Regions from separate parts of the Streptomyces sp. NBC_00466 genome, predicted to be linked through region 2. Evidence: riboswitches for the same ligand, from Rfam matches in the RefSeq annotation. Region 2 holds a riboswitch; the other holds the start of a gene.

Region 1 (7,740 bases), 1.4 Mb from region 2:
ATCCGGCTTGGTCCGGTCGTCGGAGTGCCGTCGTCGCCCGATGGGCGGCCGCGCGGTGTCCGGCGACAGGCATTAGCCGGGCTGGCCGTACCCGCGGAGCTTCTCCGTGGCCTCGGCCAGCTGTCCCGGCGACAGCAGGGACGGGGTGCGGCCGGGCAGCGCGGACGCGGTGAGCCAGAGCCTGCACATCCACTCCAGCTGGGCGGTGCGGTCGTAGGCCTGGTCGAGCGAGCTGCCGTAGGTGACCGTGCCGTGGTTCTGGAGGAGGCAGCCGGAACGGCCGGTGAGGGCGGTGAGCATGTTCGCGGCCAGCTCGTCGCTGCCGTAGAGCGCGTACGGGGCGACGCGCACCGGGCCGCCCAGCGCGGCGGCCATGTAGTGGACGGCGGGCAGCTCCGGGACCAGGGTGGAGACCGCCGTCGCGTGCACCGCGTGGGTGTGGACCACCGCGGTTGCGGCCGTGGCGCGGTGGACGGCCAGGTGCAGGGGCAGTTCGCTGGTCGGTTTCAGCTCGCCGAGCACCTGGTGGCCGTCCAGGTCGACGGCGACGGTGTCGCCGGGGCCGAGCTTCTCGTACGGCACTCCGCTGGGGGTGACCAGGACGAGGTCGCCGCAGCGCACCGAGACATTGCCCGATGTGCCGACGACCAGCCCTTCGGACGCGGTCCTGCGGGCGGTGGCGACGAGTTCGTGCCAGGCCCTCGCGAGTGGGTCGGTCTCCTCAGGCGCCACTGCTGTCTCCCCCATCACATCTGTCCCGCTGCCGCGTCTGCGCTGTTCCGGGCCCGCTGGGGCCGTCCACGCGATGATGCCAGCCCTCCGGGCGCCCCGGTACGCCACCGCGGCAGCCGCCGGCCACGAGTGGAATGGGCGCGTCCGGGCAGAGTCACCACAGCGCCCGGCCCAGTTCATCTTCCGTTCACCCAGGTTGCTTACGTTCATCTCGTCAATGACCTCGAACGATTGCCCAGGTAAATGGAACACTTGACCCTGCTCCTTGGGATCGTGATCATTACCGCTCTCGTGTTCGACTTCACGAACGGTTTCCACGACACTGCCAACGCGATGGCGACGACCATCTCGACCGGCGCTCTCAAACCGAAGACCGCGGTGGCCATGTCCGCCGTGCTCAACCTTGTCGGGGCATTCCTGTCCGTCGAGGTCGCCAAGACGATCTCCGGCGGGATCATCAATGAACAGGGCATCACCACAGAAGTGATCTTCGCGGCACTCGTCGGTGCCATCCTCTGGAATCTGCTGACCTGGCTGCTCGGCCTGCCGTCCAGTTCCTCCCACGCACTCTTCGGCGGGCTCATCGGAGCCACGCTGATGTCGGTCGGCTCGTCGGGTGTCAACGGCGATGTCGTCATCACCAAGGTCCTGCTCCCCGCGGTCGCCGCGCCGGTCGTCGCCGGTCTCGCCGCGCTGCTGGCCACCAGGCTGACGTACCGGATCGGGCGCCGTACGGACGAGAAGTCCACCGCCAAGGGCTACCGGGCCGGCCAGATCGCCTCCGCGGGCCTGGTCTCGCTGGCCCACGGCACCAACGACGCGCAGAAGACCATGGGTGTCATCACCCTCGCCCTGGTCACCGGCAACGTCATCGCACCCGGATCGAACCCGCCCCTGTGGGTCATCGTCTCCGCCGGCACCGCCATCGCACTCGGTACCTACCTGGGCGGCTGGCGCATCATCAAGACCATGGGCAAGGGGCTCACCGAGCTCAGGCCGCAGCAGGGCTTCGCCGCCCAGACCGGTGCCGCGACCGTGATCCTGGCCTCCTCGCACCTCGGCTTCTCGCTCTCCACCACCCAGGTCTGCTCGGGCGCCGTGATGGGCGCGGGCGTCGGCCGCAAGGGCGGGGTGGTCCGCTGGTCCACCGCGACCCGCATGGCCGTCGCCTGGTGCCTGACCCTGCCCGCCGCCGCGCTCGTCGGCGCGGGCGCCGAGTTTCTGACCGGCCGCGGCCCGTGGGGCATCGGCGCCGTCGCCGCCCTGCTGGTGGCGGGCTCCGGTGTCATCTGGTCGCTCTCCCGCCGCAAGCCGGTCGGCCAGCACAGCGTCACCCCCGACGAGCCCGCCGGGTACGACGAGCCGGCCGGGGTGGTGACCACCGCCATCGCAGCCGTCGCGCCGCCGCCGGCCGGAGCGGTCACCGACCCCCTCCGCACCACCATCCCCGCACCCGGCGGCGCCGCACCGGAGCCCAACCGGCCCGCCACGGTCTGAACACGGTCCGCCTGAACACGGTCCGAAAGTCCGAAACGGTCTGAAGGAGAAGGACACCGCACCATGGACATCGACTGGGCAGCTCTCGGCACCGTCTTCGGCGTCAGCCTCGTGGCGACCGTCGGACTGGTGGGCCTGTTCACGCTCGGCGTGGTGGGCCTGGCGCGGAAGCCCGCGCCGGAGCCGGGCACCGCAACCGCGCCCGCCGCCGCGACGCCTGCCGGTACGGGCCGGGGCCCGGCACCGGCCGCGGCGGCGCGGGTCGGCGCGTACGCCTGCTTCGCGCTCTGCGCGGCGGCCGTCGCGTACGGGATCTATCTGATCGTCGCCTGACAACAGCTCGCTCCTCCCCCGCAGCGTCACTCCGCCCGCCCGGCGGCCTCCACCGGCCACCGGGCGGGCGGCTGGTGTGCGCGGCCCGTGCGTTCGGCCGTCCGGGTGACCCGTGTGGGGCTCGGCACACTGCCCCGCCGCAGGTCAAGGGTGAGTTGACGGGTGTTCGCCGACCGTGGTGGACTTCCGGGGCCAATACGGCGGCAGGAGAGGAAGTCCGGTGCGAATCCGGCGCGGTCCCGCCACTGTCACCGGGGTTGCCCCCGGGAGCCAGGAACTCTCACCGCCGGTCACGTCGAACCAGGGCGCGGACACCCTGAGTGAGGACTACGCCATGCGCGGCCGCCTGCTGCCCGAACCGCCCGATGCTCCGAGCACAGCCGCCGTGAGGGTCCCGGGCGTACTGGCCTGCTGACCTCATGCGTGCCGAGCGTGTCTTCGTGTACGGCGCCACCACGGGCCTCCTGGCAGACCTCGTCTTCGCCGACCCCCGGCGCGGCCACCCCGTCGCCGCTTTCGGACGGGCCGCCGCCGCCGTGGAACGCCGGCTGTGGCGCGACCACCGCGGGTGGGGCGCGCTGCACACCGCGGTCTGCGCCGGGGGCGCGGTGGGCGCCGCCGTGCTGGCCGGGCGTGCCGTACGCGGCCGTCCCGCCGCGGGCATCGCGCTGACCGCCGCCACCACCTGGGCCGTCGTCGGCGGCACCTCGCTGGGGCGTGAGGCGCGCGCGGTGGGCGACGCGCTGGCGGCGGGTGACATCGAGGCGGCCAGGGAGCGGCTGCCGCATCTGTGCGGACGCGATCCGCAGGCGCTCGACGCACAGCAGATCGCGCGGGCCGTCGTGGAGTCCGTGGCCGAGAACACCTCCGACGCGGTGGTGGGCGCGCTGGTCTGGGGCGCCCTCGCCGGGGTGCCGGGGCTCGCCGGGTTCCGGGCGGTGAACACCCTGGACGCGATGGTCGGCCACAGGTCGCCCCGGTATCTGCGGTACGGCTGGGCCTCCGCCCGGCTCGATGACCTGGCCGGCCGGCCGGGCGCCCGGCTCACCGCCGTACTCGCGGTGCTCGCGGGCGGGGACCCGCGCGGCGCCGTACGGGCCTGGCGGTCGGACGCGGCCGGCCACCCGAGCCCCAACGCGGGCCCGGTGGAGGCGTCGTTCGCGGGCGCGCTGGGCGTACGGCTCGGCGGCACCCTCTCGTACGCCGGCCGGGTCGAGCACCGGGCGGTACTCAACGGCGGCGGCCGGCCGGTGGCCGTCGGCGACATCGAGCGCGCGGTGCGGCTGTCGCGCCGGGTGTCCCTGCTGGCGCTCGCGACAGCTCTCGTGGTGAGGAAGGTACGCGGATGAGTGGCGGACTGCTGGTGGCCGGAACCACGTCGGACGCCGGGAAGAGCGTGGTCACGGCGGGCATCTGCCGGTGGCTGGTGCGCCGGGGTGTGAAGGTCGCGCCCTTCAAGGCGCAGAACATGTCGCTCAACTCGTTCGTCACCCGCGAGGGCGCGGAGATCGGGCGCGCGCAGGCGATGCAGGCGCAGGCGGCGCGGGTGGAGCCCACGGCGCTGATGAACCCGGTGCTGCTCAAGCCGGGGAGCGACCGGTCGAGCCAGGTCGTGCTGATGGGGAAGCCGGTGGGCGAGATGAGCGCCCGCGGCTACCACGGCGGCCGGCAGGAGGCACTGCTGGGCACGGTGACGGACTGTCTGACGCAACTCCGGGGCACGTATGACGCGGTGATCTGCGAGGGGGCGGGCAGTCCGGCCGAGATCAATCTGCGGCGGACCGACATCGTGAACATGGGGATCGCGCGCGCCGCGCGGTTCCCGGTGGTCGTCGTCGGCGACATCGACCGGGGCGGTGTCTTCGCGTCGTTCTTCGGTACGACGGCGCTGCTGAGCGCCGAGGACCAGTCGCTCGTCGCCGGGTACCTCGTCAACAAGTTCCGCGGTGATGTGTCCCTGCTCGAACCGGGGCTCGACATGCTGCACGGGCTGACCGGGCGGCGGACCTACGGTGTCCTGCCGTACGCACACGGCCTGGGCATCGACGAGGAGGACGGGCTGCGGGTGTCGATGCGCGGCACGGTGCGCGAGTCCGCCGTGTCCGCGCCGTACGGGCAGGACGTGCTGCGGGTCGCCGTGTGCGCCGTGCCGCTGATGTCGAACTTCACCGATGTGGACGCGCTGGCCGCCGAACCGGGCGTCGTGGTGCGGTTCGTGGACCGTGCGGAGGAGCTGGCGGACGCGGACCTGGTGATCGTGCCGGGGACGCGCGGCACGGTGCGCGCCCTGGAGTGGCTGCGGGAGCGCGGGCTCGCGGACGCGCTGGCCCGGCGGGCCGCCGAAGGCCGTCCGGTGCTGGGCATCTGCGGCGGTTTCCAGCTGCTCGGCGAGCACATCGACGACACGGTCGAATCGCGCGCCGGGGCCGTCGACGGGCTCGGACTGCTCCCTGTCCGGGTGCGGTTCGCGGTGGAGAAGACCCTGGCGCGGCCCGTCGGAGAGGCCCTCGGGGAGCCGGTCGAGGGGTACGAGATCCACCACGGGGTCGCCGAAGTGCTGGGCGGCTCCCCCTTCCTGGACGGCTGCCGCACCGGTTCCGTGTGGGGCACGCACTGGCACGGCTCGCTGGAGAGCGACGGCTTCCGCCGGGCCTTCCTGCGCGAGGTCGCCGCCGTCGCGGGCCGGCGGTTCGTACCGGCGCCCGACACCAGCTTCGGCGTGCTCCGCGAGGAGCAGCTCGACCGGCTCGGCGACCTCATCGAGGAGCACGCGGACACCGACGGGCTGCTCGCGCTCATCGAGTCGGGCGCGCCGGCCGGGCTCCCCTTCGTCGCCCCCGGAGCGCCATGAGCGCCATGAGCGCGGCCGGGGTGCGGCTGCGAACACGCCACCGGCCCGTCACCGGACCTGTCACCCGAGCACCTGTCACCCGAGCATCTGAAGGAGTGATCCCGAAGTGAGCACGCCCTACCCGTTCACCGCTGTCGTGGGCATGGATGACCTGCGTCTCGGGCTGCTGCTCAACGCGGTCAGCCCGGCTGTCGGCGGCGTACTCGTGCGCGGCGAGAAGGGGACCGCGAAGAGTACGGCGGTGCGGGCCCTGTCCGCGCTGCTGCCCGCGGTCCCGGTGGTCTCCGGGTGCCGCTTCTCGTGCGACCCCGGCGCGCCCGACCCGGCGTGTCCTGACGGTCCGCACGAGTCGGCCGACGGCGTGTCGCGCGACGCGCGCATGGTCGAACTGCCCGTCGGCGCCTCGGAGGACCGGCTGGTCGGCGCGCTGGACATCGAGCGGGCGCTGGCCGATGGCGTGAAGGCGTTCGAGCCGGGGCTGCTCGCCGACGCGCACCGCGGGATCCTGTACGTCGACGAAGTCAATCTGCTTCACGACCACTTGGTGGACCTGCTGCTCGACGCGGCCGCGATGGGCGCCTCGTACGTGGAGCGCGAGGGCGTCTCCGTACGGCACGCCGCGCGGTTCCTGCTCGTCGGGACGATGAACCCCGAAGAGGGCGAGCTGCGGCCGCAGTTGCTGGACCGTTTCGGACTGACCGTCGAGGTCGCCGCTTCACGCGACCCGGACCAGCGGGTCGAGGTGGTGCGCAGGAGGCTCGCGTACGACGACGACCCCGCCGGTTTCGCCGCCCGCTGGGCGGACGAGGAGAGCGAGCTGCGGGCGCGCATCGTGGCTGCGCGGGCGCTGCTGCCCTCCGTGCGTCTCGGCGATCCGGCGCTGCGGCAGATCGCCGCGACGTGCGCCGCCTTCGAGGTGGACGGGATGCGCGCGGACATCGTGATGGCGCGCACCGCGACCGCGCTGGCCGCCTGGGCGGGGCGTTCGGATGTCACGGCCGACGACGTACGGCAGGCCGCGCTGCTCGCGCTGCCGCACCGCCGCAGGCGGAACCCGTTCGACGCGCCGGGGCTCGACGAGGACAAGCTCGACGACACGCTGAGGGAGTCCGCCGGGGACGACGGCGGCGGCGCACCCGACACGCATGACGGGAACGACGACGACGGGCCGGACGGACCCGACGGGCCGGACGGTGGCGGTGGTGGCGGGCTGCCGCCGCAGCGCGACGGGGACGGCGGACCGGGCGACACGCCGCAGCAGCAGGAGCCCGCGGCGGACGGGTCCGACACGCCCGCGCAGCAGGAGACCGGCGGGGGCGCGCCCGCCGCGCCGGGCGGCGGCGGGGAGCAGGCAGCGGCGAAGGCGGCCGAACCGTTCCGTACGCGGATGCTGAGCGTGCCGGGGCTCGGCGACGGCGCGGCGGGGCGCCGCTCCCGGGCCAGGACCGAGCACGGCCGCACCACCGGTTCGCGCCGGCCGCAGGGTGCGCTCACCAAGCTGCATCTGGCGGCGACGGTCCAGGCCGCGGCGCCGCACCAGCGGGCGCGCGGGCGGTCCGGCCGCGGCCTTGTGGTCCGCAGGGACGATCTGCGGCAGGCCACCCGGGAGGGGCGCGAGGGCAATCTGGTGCTCTTCGTGGTGGACGCCTCCGGGTCGATGGCGGCCAGGCAGCGGATGAGTGCGGTGAAGGGCGCCGTGCTCTCGCTGCTGCTCGACGCGTACCAGCGGCGGGACAAGGTGGGTCTGGTGACGTTCCGCGGGAAGGACGCGGAGATCGCGCTGCCGCCGACCTCGTCGGTGGACGCGGCCGCGGCCCGGCTCGACACGCTGCCGACCGGCGGGCGCACCCCGGTGGCCGCCGGGCTGCTGAAGGCCCATGAGGTGCTGCGGGTCGAGCGGATGCGGGACCCGTCGCGCCGGCCGCTGCTCGTGGTCGTCACCGACGGCCGGGCCACGGGCGGCCCCGATCCGGTCGCGCTGGCCGCGCGCGCCGCGCGGCTGCACGAAGCGGAGGGCGTCGCGTCGGTCGTCGTGGACTGCGAGACGGGGCCGGTCAGGCTGGGGCTCGCGGGAGAACTGGCGCAACGGCTCGGCGGCACCGCGGTGACGCTGGACGAACTGCGGGCCGAGAGCATCGCGGGGCTGGTGAAGGACGTGCTGGTGAAAGACGCCGTGCAGGACGCACAGAGCAGTTCTACGAGGAGGGCAGCGTAATGCCGCAGGGACAGCCGACCACCGTGCCCGAGGACGGGCTCACCACCCGCCAGCGCCGCAACCGGCCGCTGACCATGGTGCATACGGGCATCGGGAAGGGGAAGTCGACCGC
Region 2 (7,740 bases):
CGCAGGAGTACGCCCACTGGCCACTGACCGTGCGCGAGAACGTGAACCAGGGACAGCCCACGGCTCGCGGCGACGCGGCGGTCCGTGAGGCGTGCGAGGCCGCCGGCGCCGACGAGGTCGTCGACACGCTCGGCGCCGGCCTGGACACCCTCCTCGCCCGCGAGTGGCTCAACGGGGAAGAGCTGAGCGGCGGCCAGTGGCAGCGCGTCGCGCTCGCGCGGGCGTTCTTCCGCGAGGCCGGGCTGCTGGTCCTCGACGAACCGACCGCGAACCTTGATCCCCGCGCCGAGTACCGGATCTTCCAGCGACTGCGAACCCTGGCCCGGGAACGGGTGGTGCTGCTGGTGACCCACCGCATCACCAACGTCCGTGTCGCCGACTGGATCGTGGTCCTCGACGAGGGCCGGATCGTACAGGAGGGCACCTACGAGGACCTTGCCCGACAAGAGGGCCTGTTCCAGCAGTTGCTGTCCTACCAGGTCACCTCCGAGACCGACGGCGAGAAACGGAGCACACCCGCATGAGCCGTACACGATTCCGGGGCGCGCACACGGCGCGGATTCAGGCTTCGGCCTGAGCCTGTTCCCGGGTGAGGTAGTGCACCTGGGTCTGGCCGGTGTGCGGGGCGAGCAGTTCCCGCAAGTCGCCGGCGGCGGTCCTGAGAAGGTGTCCGTCGCGGGCGGCGTGGACGGTTTCGAGGATGAAGGCGACGTGGGTGGAGTCGTCGGTGACGCGGGTGCGGTGGGCGTCCCGGTGGTTCCAGTGCCGGGTCAGTACGTCGGTGGTGTCGGTGTAGACGACCTCGCCGGCCTTGGGGTTCTCGGTGGTGCCGGGTTCGCCGAGCGGGGTGAAGGTCTCGGTGCCGTCGGCGTAGCGGATCTCGACGTCCCCGGTGACGTGGTCGAGGTCGAAGGCGCCGGCGGGCAGGCCGTGGCGGACGGAGACGGCGTTGTAGGAGTCGACGGCCGGGTTGATCCGGGGCAGGGCGCCCTTCTTCGCGAGGCGGCGGCCGAGTGCGTCGACGCTGGGCCGGATACGGCGGGGGTTGGTGCCGAAGGAGCGGTAGGCGGTGTGCCAGGCCGCTATGCGTGGGTCGGTCTCGTCGGCGGGGTGCCAGGAGCCGTCGGCGAGCTGCCGCTCCAGGTCCTGCAGGGCGGCGGTGGTGGCGGGCCAGGGTTCGTGGCCGCGCAGCCCGGTGGCGGTGACGACGGCGATGAGGCTGTCGGGGAAGGCGTCGGCGACGGCGGGACTGATGCGGAAGGTGGTCATCGCGAGGAGGATCCGTTTCGGGGAGGGCGTACGGGCCGGGGTCAGGCTTCCCAGGGGCCGATGCGGTCGAGTCGGCGCCGCTGCTGGGCTGCGGTGAGCGCGTCCAGGCCGGTGCCGCGTTCGGTGAGTCGGCGGGCGGTGCCGGTGCGCTGCTCGACGGGTTTGTGGTCGTCGTACTTGAACTTCGCCCGTACCTCGGTGATGTCCAGGCGCAGGCCGCGGATGCCGGGCAGCATCCGTCCGTAGGGCGGCTGGTCGGGGTCGATGGGGGCGTGGTCGCCTTCGGGCTGGAAGTGGTTCATCTGGTGGCGCAGCAGCTGCGCCTTGGCTTCGGGGTCGTCGATGATCGTGGCCCGGCCGGTGAACTGGACGGCCGCGTAGTAGCTGGTGGGGACGCCGTCGGTGGGCGGGATGCCGGGTTTGGCGCGCCAGGGGCCGGGGATGAAGGCGTAGTCGCCGGTGACGGTGAAGGTGACGTGGGGGTCCGCCTCGATCGTCTGCCAGACGGGGTTGGGACGGGCGAGGTGGATCAGCAGGCCGGCGCCGTCGACGGTGAAGTGGGTGGGCACGACGACGGGCGCCTGTCCGGGCAGGCCGTTGACGCTGAGGATGCCGAAGTCGTGGCCGTCGGCGATCCAGGTCTGCCACTCGGCGTCGTCCAGGGCGGCGTCCCAGGGCTGGATGAACATACGGGGTCCTTCCGGGCAGGGGCGCTGGGTCAGGTGAGGGCGAGGAGGCTGACGGCGACGGCTGCGGTGCCCAGGCCGATCAGTTGTCCGCGGTGGATGCGTTCGGCGAGGAAGCTGCGGGCGAGCAGGACGGTGCGCGGAACGTGGGCCTTGCGGGCGCCGAGACCGCCGAGGAAGTCGGCGCATCCGTAGGCCGGTGAACTGCCCAGGGCCAGCGGCAGAGCGATCACGGGTACATCCCTTACCATCAATGGAACGACCACACCGTACAACGCATCGACCGGGGTTCGTCAACCGAACGACCGCACGGTGCAGTGCAGTGATCCACTTGCCTGGAGGGACCCAGCGATGGCCGAGACAGCGGCGGCACTGCGGACGCTCGCGCACAACGTCCGCGCGGCCCGTACCCGTGCCGGGCTGTCCCTGGACGAACTCGGCCGGCGTGCCAAGGTCAGCAAGGGCGCCCTGGTCGGACTGGAGAAGGCCCAGGGCAACCCGAACTTCGCCACCCTGGTACGCCTCGCCGACACCCTGGGTGTCTCGGTGTCCGCGCTGCTGGAAGGGCCGGCCGAAGGCCGGGTACGGGTCGTCTCCGCCGACGCCGTCATGCCCTTGTGGGCCGGGGAGGAAGGCGGCGAGGCGCGGCTCATGCTGACCACATCGGGGCCGGCCCCGGTCGAGGTCTGGCGCTGGAAACTGGAACCGGGCGAGGAGTACCCCAGCCACCCGCACCAGGCCGGCGTAGTGGAGACCGTCAGTGTCACCGCCGGACAGATGGTGCTCGTGGTCGACGGCACCGAGCACGCCGTCGAGGCCGGGCAGACGGCCACCTTCGACGGCGACGCCCCCCACGCCTACCGCGGCTCAGGCACGAAGACCTGCCGCCTGATCATGACCGTTCACATCCCGCCCGGACCCAACTCCGCGAGCTGACCTGCGCAGCTTGTACCCGTCAGAGCTCCGGTCGCACGGGGACGAAGCCGCTGTCGAGCAGCCTCGGCAGATAGTTCCTGACCGCGGCGACCGTCTGGGACCGGTTGCCGCCGCCGTCGTGGCAGAGCACGATCGCCCCGTCCTTGATGTCGCGCAGCACGGAGTTGGTGATGCTGCGCGTCCCCGGCCGCGCCCAGTCGTTGGTGTCGATCGACCAGCCCAGCGGCTCCATGCCCAGGTCGGCGCAGATCCCGAGGGTGACCGGGTTCCAGTCGCCGTACGGTGCGCGGGCCCACTGGGGCGGGGCGCCGAGGATCTTCTCGATCAGATCGCTGGTCCGGGAGAGTTCGGACCGGGCGGCGGCCGGCTTCAACTTGGTGAGCTGGGGATGGGTCCAGGAGTGGTTGGCGACGGCGTGTCCGCCGTTCGCGATGTCGTGCAGCAGCTGCGGGTACTGGACGGCGTTCTCGCCGATGACGCAGAACGTCGCCTGCACGTCGTACTGGGCCAGGATGCGCAGCACTTGGGGCGTGTAGAGGGGGTCGGGGCCGTCGTCGAAGGTGAGCGCGATCCTGCGGCCGCCCTCCTCCATCGAGTACACCGCATGGGTGCGGACCGCCGCGTTGTGGGAGGGGGCGCCCATCGATGTCTCGCCCGCGAAGGGCCGTAGCCGGTAGGTGGGGGGACGGGCGGCCGCCGCCGCGGGTGGTCCGGCGGCCGGTGGAGGCTGGACGTGGAGCGGGGGCGGGGCACCGGCCGGTGCCTGTGAAGGATGCGGGGCGGCGGCCGGGGCGTTGCCGCCGGACGGGCCGCACGCCCGGGAGACCACTCCTCCGACAGCCAAGGCGCCCAGACCGACCGCGGCGCGCACGAATCTGCGGCGCCCTTGCGTATTAGTGTGATTTTCTGACTGCATGGCACCGTACTGCCATATACCGGGGCGATTACCCGGCCGACAGCGCCGGACGCGCGTCCGATTCCACTCTGTCGGGCCATCCCCCGCCCACCCCCGCACGCGGCGCGCCGCGTCTTTCCCGGGTCCGGGCGGGACCGGGGCGCCCGAGCACCCCGGTCCGCCACCGCGGGCGGCGCCGGTTCAGCCGCTGTCGGCGGCGCGGACCGCCCACCTCTCCTCCACCTTGGCGATGCGCCAGTAGGCCAGCGCCGCGGCCCACACCACGACGAAGAGTCCGACGATGAGGTAGCCGACATTCCCGAGATCGAGGCCCGCTATCCAGCCGGTCACCGAGTCCTGCAGGGAGAGCTTGTCGTGCAGCACACTGATCAGCTCGATCGTGCCGATGAGGAACGCGACGGCGATGGACAGGCCCGTGATGGCGAGGTTGTAGAACACCTTGCGCACCGGGTTGGAGAAGGCCCACTGGTACGCGAAGTTCATGAAGGTGCCGTCGAGTGTGTCGAACAGACTCATTCCGGCCGCGAAGAGCAGCGGCAGGCAGAGGACGGCGTACCAGGGCAGGCCGGCGGCGGCGCCGCTGCCCGCCATCACCATGAGCGTGACCTCGGTCGCGGTGTCGAAGCCCAGGCCGAAGAGGAAGCCCAGCGGGTACATCTGGCCCGGCCGGCTGATGGACTTGGTGAACCGGCCGAGTATGCGGTTCATGAACCCACGTGAGTTCAGGTGTGATTCGAGTTCGGCCTCGTTGTAGCGTCCGGCGCGCATCTCCTTGAACACCCGCAGAATGCCCACCAGGGCAACCAGGTTGAGCGCCGCGATGAGGTAGAGGAACGAGCCCGAGACGCTCGTTCCGACGACGCCGAGCACCTGGTGGGTGTGTGAGCCCTCGTTCATGAGGATTCCCGCGAGCCGGGCTCCCCCGGCGACCAGCGCCGCCATGGCCACCACCACGCTGGAGTGGCCCAGCGCGAACCAGAAACCGACCGAGACCGGGCGCTTCCCGTCAGCCATGAGTTTGCGGGTGGTGTTGTCGATGGCGGCGATGTGGTCGGCGTCGAAGGCGTGCCGCATCCCCAGCGTGTACGCGGTGATGCCGAGGCCCACGCCGAAAGCCTTGGACCCGACCTCGTAGTGGCCTGGTTCCACCAGCAGGAACAGAACGCCGAACGCGACGACGTGGAGGGCTGCTATCACCCCCAGCAGCCCGGCGGTTCGTACGGTGTCCTCGCGCCGCCAGGCGAACGCGGTGGTTTCGGGCAGGGTCAAGCGGATCACGCTCCAGCACCTCGTGGATCACTTCGTGAGATGCCGTGGCCGGTCTCCTGGCTGACGGGTTCGCTGACGCTCGCCTCCGGCCCTGCCTTCCCGGCCGCGGATGCGGCCAGTGGCTTCGACGGGACGGAGACTCCCCGATCACAGTGGCGAGGGCCGCTCCGGTCTGAGGCCCCTGGGGGCTTTCACCGGTCTTCCCGAACACCACGGCCCGTTCACCCTAGGTTCTGGCCGCCGGTGCCAGCAAGTGCGCCCACCTGGGCAGGTATTGCATCTCACACCTGCCGAGCCCATGGCTGCGGGCCCGCTGCCGCACACCGGTGGCAGGGAGAGCCCGGCTCTCACCACGCACCGGCGGCAGCGGGCCACCGCGAGGAGACCGTTCCGGTCAGTCCTCGCCCTCCAGGTTCCCCTCGGTCTCCAGGTACACCTGGCGCAGCGCTTCGAGCGTCGCGGGGTCCGGTTCGGCCCACATGCCCCGGGACTCCGCCTCAAGGAGCCGTTCCGCGATCCCGTGCAGGGCCCAGGGGTTGGCCTGCTGCAGGAAGTCGCGGTTCACCGGGTCGAGTACGTACGTCTCGGTGAGCTTGTCGTACATCCAGTCGGCGACGACACCGGTGGTGGCGTCATATCCGAAGAGGTAGTCGACGGTGGCGGCGAGTTCGAAGGCTCCCTTGTAGCCGTGCCGCCGCATCGCCTCGATCCAGCGGGGGTTGACCACCCGCGCGCGGAAGACCCGGGAGGTCTCCTCGACGAGGGTGCGGGTGCGGACGGTCTCGGGGCGGGTGGAGTCGCCGATGTACGCCGCGGGGGCGCTCCCGCGCAGCGCCCGGACGGTGGCGACCATGCCGCCGTGGTACTGGAAGTAGTCGTCGGAGTCCGCGATGTCGTGCTCGCGGGTGTCCGTGTTCTTCGCGGCGACCGTGATCCGCTTGTACGCGGTCTCCATCTCGGCGCGGGCCGGGCGGCCGTCCAGTTCCCGGCCGTAGGCGTAGCCGCCCCACACCGTGTACACCTCGGCGAGGTCCGCGTCGGTGCGCCAGTCGCGGCTGTCGATGAGCTGGAGGATGCCCGCGCCGTAGGTGCCGGGGCGTGAGCCGAAGATGCGGGTGGTGGCCCGGCGTTCGTCACCGTGCTCGGCCAGGTCGGCCCGGGTGTGGGCGCGTACGAAGTTCTGCCCGTCGGGCTCGTCCAGGGACGCGGCCAGCCGTACCGCGTCGTCCAGCAGCCCGATGGTGTGCGGGAAGGCGTCACGGAAGAAGCCCGAGATGCGCAGCGTGACGTCGATACGGGGGCGGCCCAGCTCGTCGAGCGGCACCGGCTCCAGACCGGTGACCCGGCGTGAGGCGTCGTCCCACACCGGGCGGATACCGAGCAGTGCGAGGGCCTCGGCCACGTCGTCGCCCGATGTCCGCATCGCGCTGGTTCCCCACAGGGAGAGCCCCACGGATGTGGGCCACTCGCCGTTGTCGGTGCGGTAGCGCTCCAGGAGTGAGTCGGCCAGCAGCCGGCCGGTCTCCCAGGCGAGCCGGGACGGAATGGCCTTGGGGTCGACGGAGTAGAAGTTGCGGCCGGTCGGCAGGACGTTGACCAGACCGCGCAGCGGGGACCCGGAGGGTCCGGCGGGGACGAATCCGCCGTTCAGCGCGTGCAGGGCGTGGTCGATCTCGTCCGTGGTGGAGGCCAGCCGCGGGACGACCTCGCGGGCCGCGAAGCCGAGGATGTCGGCGACCGCCTGCGGGTGGCCGTCGGCCACCTTGACGGCAGCCTCCGGATCCCAGTCCGCCGCTTCCATCGCCTCGACGAGGACACGTGCCTGTTCCTCGGCCGCGTCGGCGGCTGTGCGGGTGGCGTTGGCCTCGTCCAGGCCGAGTGCCTCGCGCAGGCCCGGCAGTGAGGCGGTGCCGCCCCAGATCTGGCGGGCGCGCAGAATGGCGAGTACCAGGTTGACCCGGTCCCCGCCGGCGGGCGGGTTGCCCAGGACATGCAGTCCGTCGCGGATCTGCGCGTCCTTGATCTCGCACAGCCAGCCGTCGACGTGGAAGATGAAGTCGTCGAAGCCCTCGTCGTCGGGCCGGTTCTCCAGACCCAGGTCGTGGTCGAGCTTGGCGGCCTGGATGAGCGTCCAGATCTGGGCCCTGATGGCGGGGAGTTTCGCCGGGTCCATGGAGGCGATCTGGGCGTACTCGTCGAGGAGTTGCTCCAGGCGCGCGATGTCGCCGTAGGAGTCGGCGCGGGCCATCGGCGGGACCAGGTGGTCGACCAGCGTGGCGTGGACACGGCGCTTGGCCTGGGTGCCCTCGCCCGGGTCGTTCACCAGGAACGGGTAGATGAGCGGAAGGTCGCCCAGGGCCGCGTCGGGACCGCACGCGGCGGACAGGCCGGCGTTCTTGCCCGGCAGCCACTCCAGGTTGCCGTGCTTGCCGAGGTGGATCATGGCGTCCGCGCCGAAGCCGCCGTCGTCCGCGGATGCGGCGATCCAGCGGTACGCGGCCAAGTAGTGGTGCGAGGGCGGCAGATCGGGGTCGTGGTAGATCGCGATCGGGTTCTCGCCGAAGCCGCGCGGTGGCTGGATGAGGACCAGCAGATTGCCGTGGCGCAGGGCGGCGAGGACGATGTCGCCCTCGGGGTTGCGGCTGCGGTCGAGGAACATCTCGC

Evidence for each region. Region 2 has a riboswitch for cobalamin ahead of OG210_RS31690 (HoxN/HupN/NixA family nickel/cobalt transporter). Riboswitches for the same ligand answer to the same signal wherever they lie in the genome.
Region 1: another riboswitch for cobalamin. It lies ahead of OG210_RS25705 (cobalamin biosynthesis protein); the one in region 2 lies ahead of OG210_RS31690 (HoxN/HupN/NixA family nickel/cobalt transporter).

What each region holds. Positions count from the first base shown of each region.
Region 1 is NZ_CP107896.1:5,718,825-5,726,564, reverse strand. It holds gene OG210_RS25720 (class II aldolase/adducin family protein) at 73-747, opposite strand; gene OG210_RS25715 (anion permease) at 976-2,229, shown strand; gene OG210_RS25710 (hypothetical protein) at 2,293-2,562, shown strand; cobalamin riboswitch at 2,724-2,863, shown strand; gene OG210_RS25705 (cobalamin biosynthesis protein) at 2,982-3,911, shown strand; gene OG210_RS25700 (cobyric acid synthase) at 3,908-5,413, shown strand; gene OG210_RS25695 (putative cobaltochelatase) at 5,520-7,628, shown strand; gene cobO (cob(I)yrinic acid a,c-diamide adenosyltransferase) at 7,628-7,740, shown strand, end outside.
Region 2 is NZ_CP107896.1:7,074,424-7,082,163, reverse strand. It holds gene OG210_RS31720 (ABC transporter ATP-binding protein) at 1-524, shown strand, start outside; gene OG210_RS31715 (B3/4 domain-containing protein) at 562-1,269, opposite strand; gene OG210_RS31710 (FMN-binding negative transcriptional regulator) at 1,311-1,958, opposite strand; partial or broken gene OG210_RS31705 (EamA family transporter) at 1,988-2,092, opposite strand; gene OG210_RS31700 (XRE family transcriptional regulator) at 2,307-2,891, shown strand; gene OG210_RS31695 (polysaccharide deacetylase family protein) at 2,911-3,735, opposite strand; partial or broken gene OG210_RS31690 (HoxN/HupN/NixA family nickel/cobalt transporter) at 3,988-5,107, opposite strand; cobalamin riboswitch at 5,105-5,306, opposite strand; gene cobN (cobaltochelatase subunit CobN) at 5,471-7,740, opposite strand, start outside.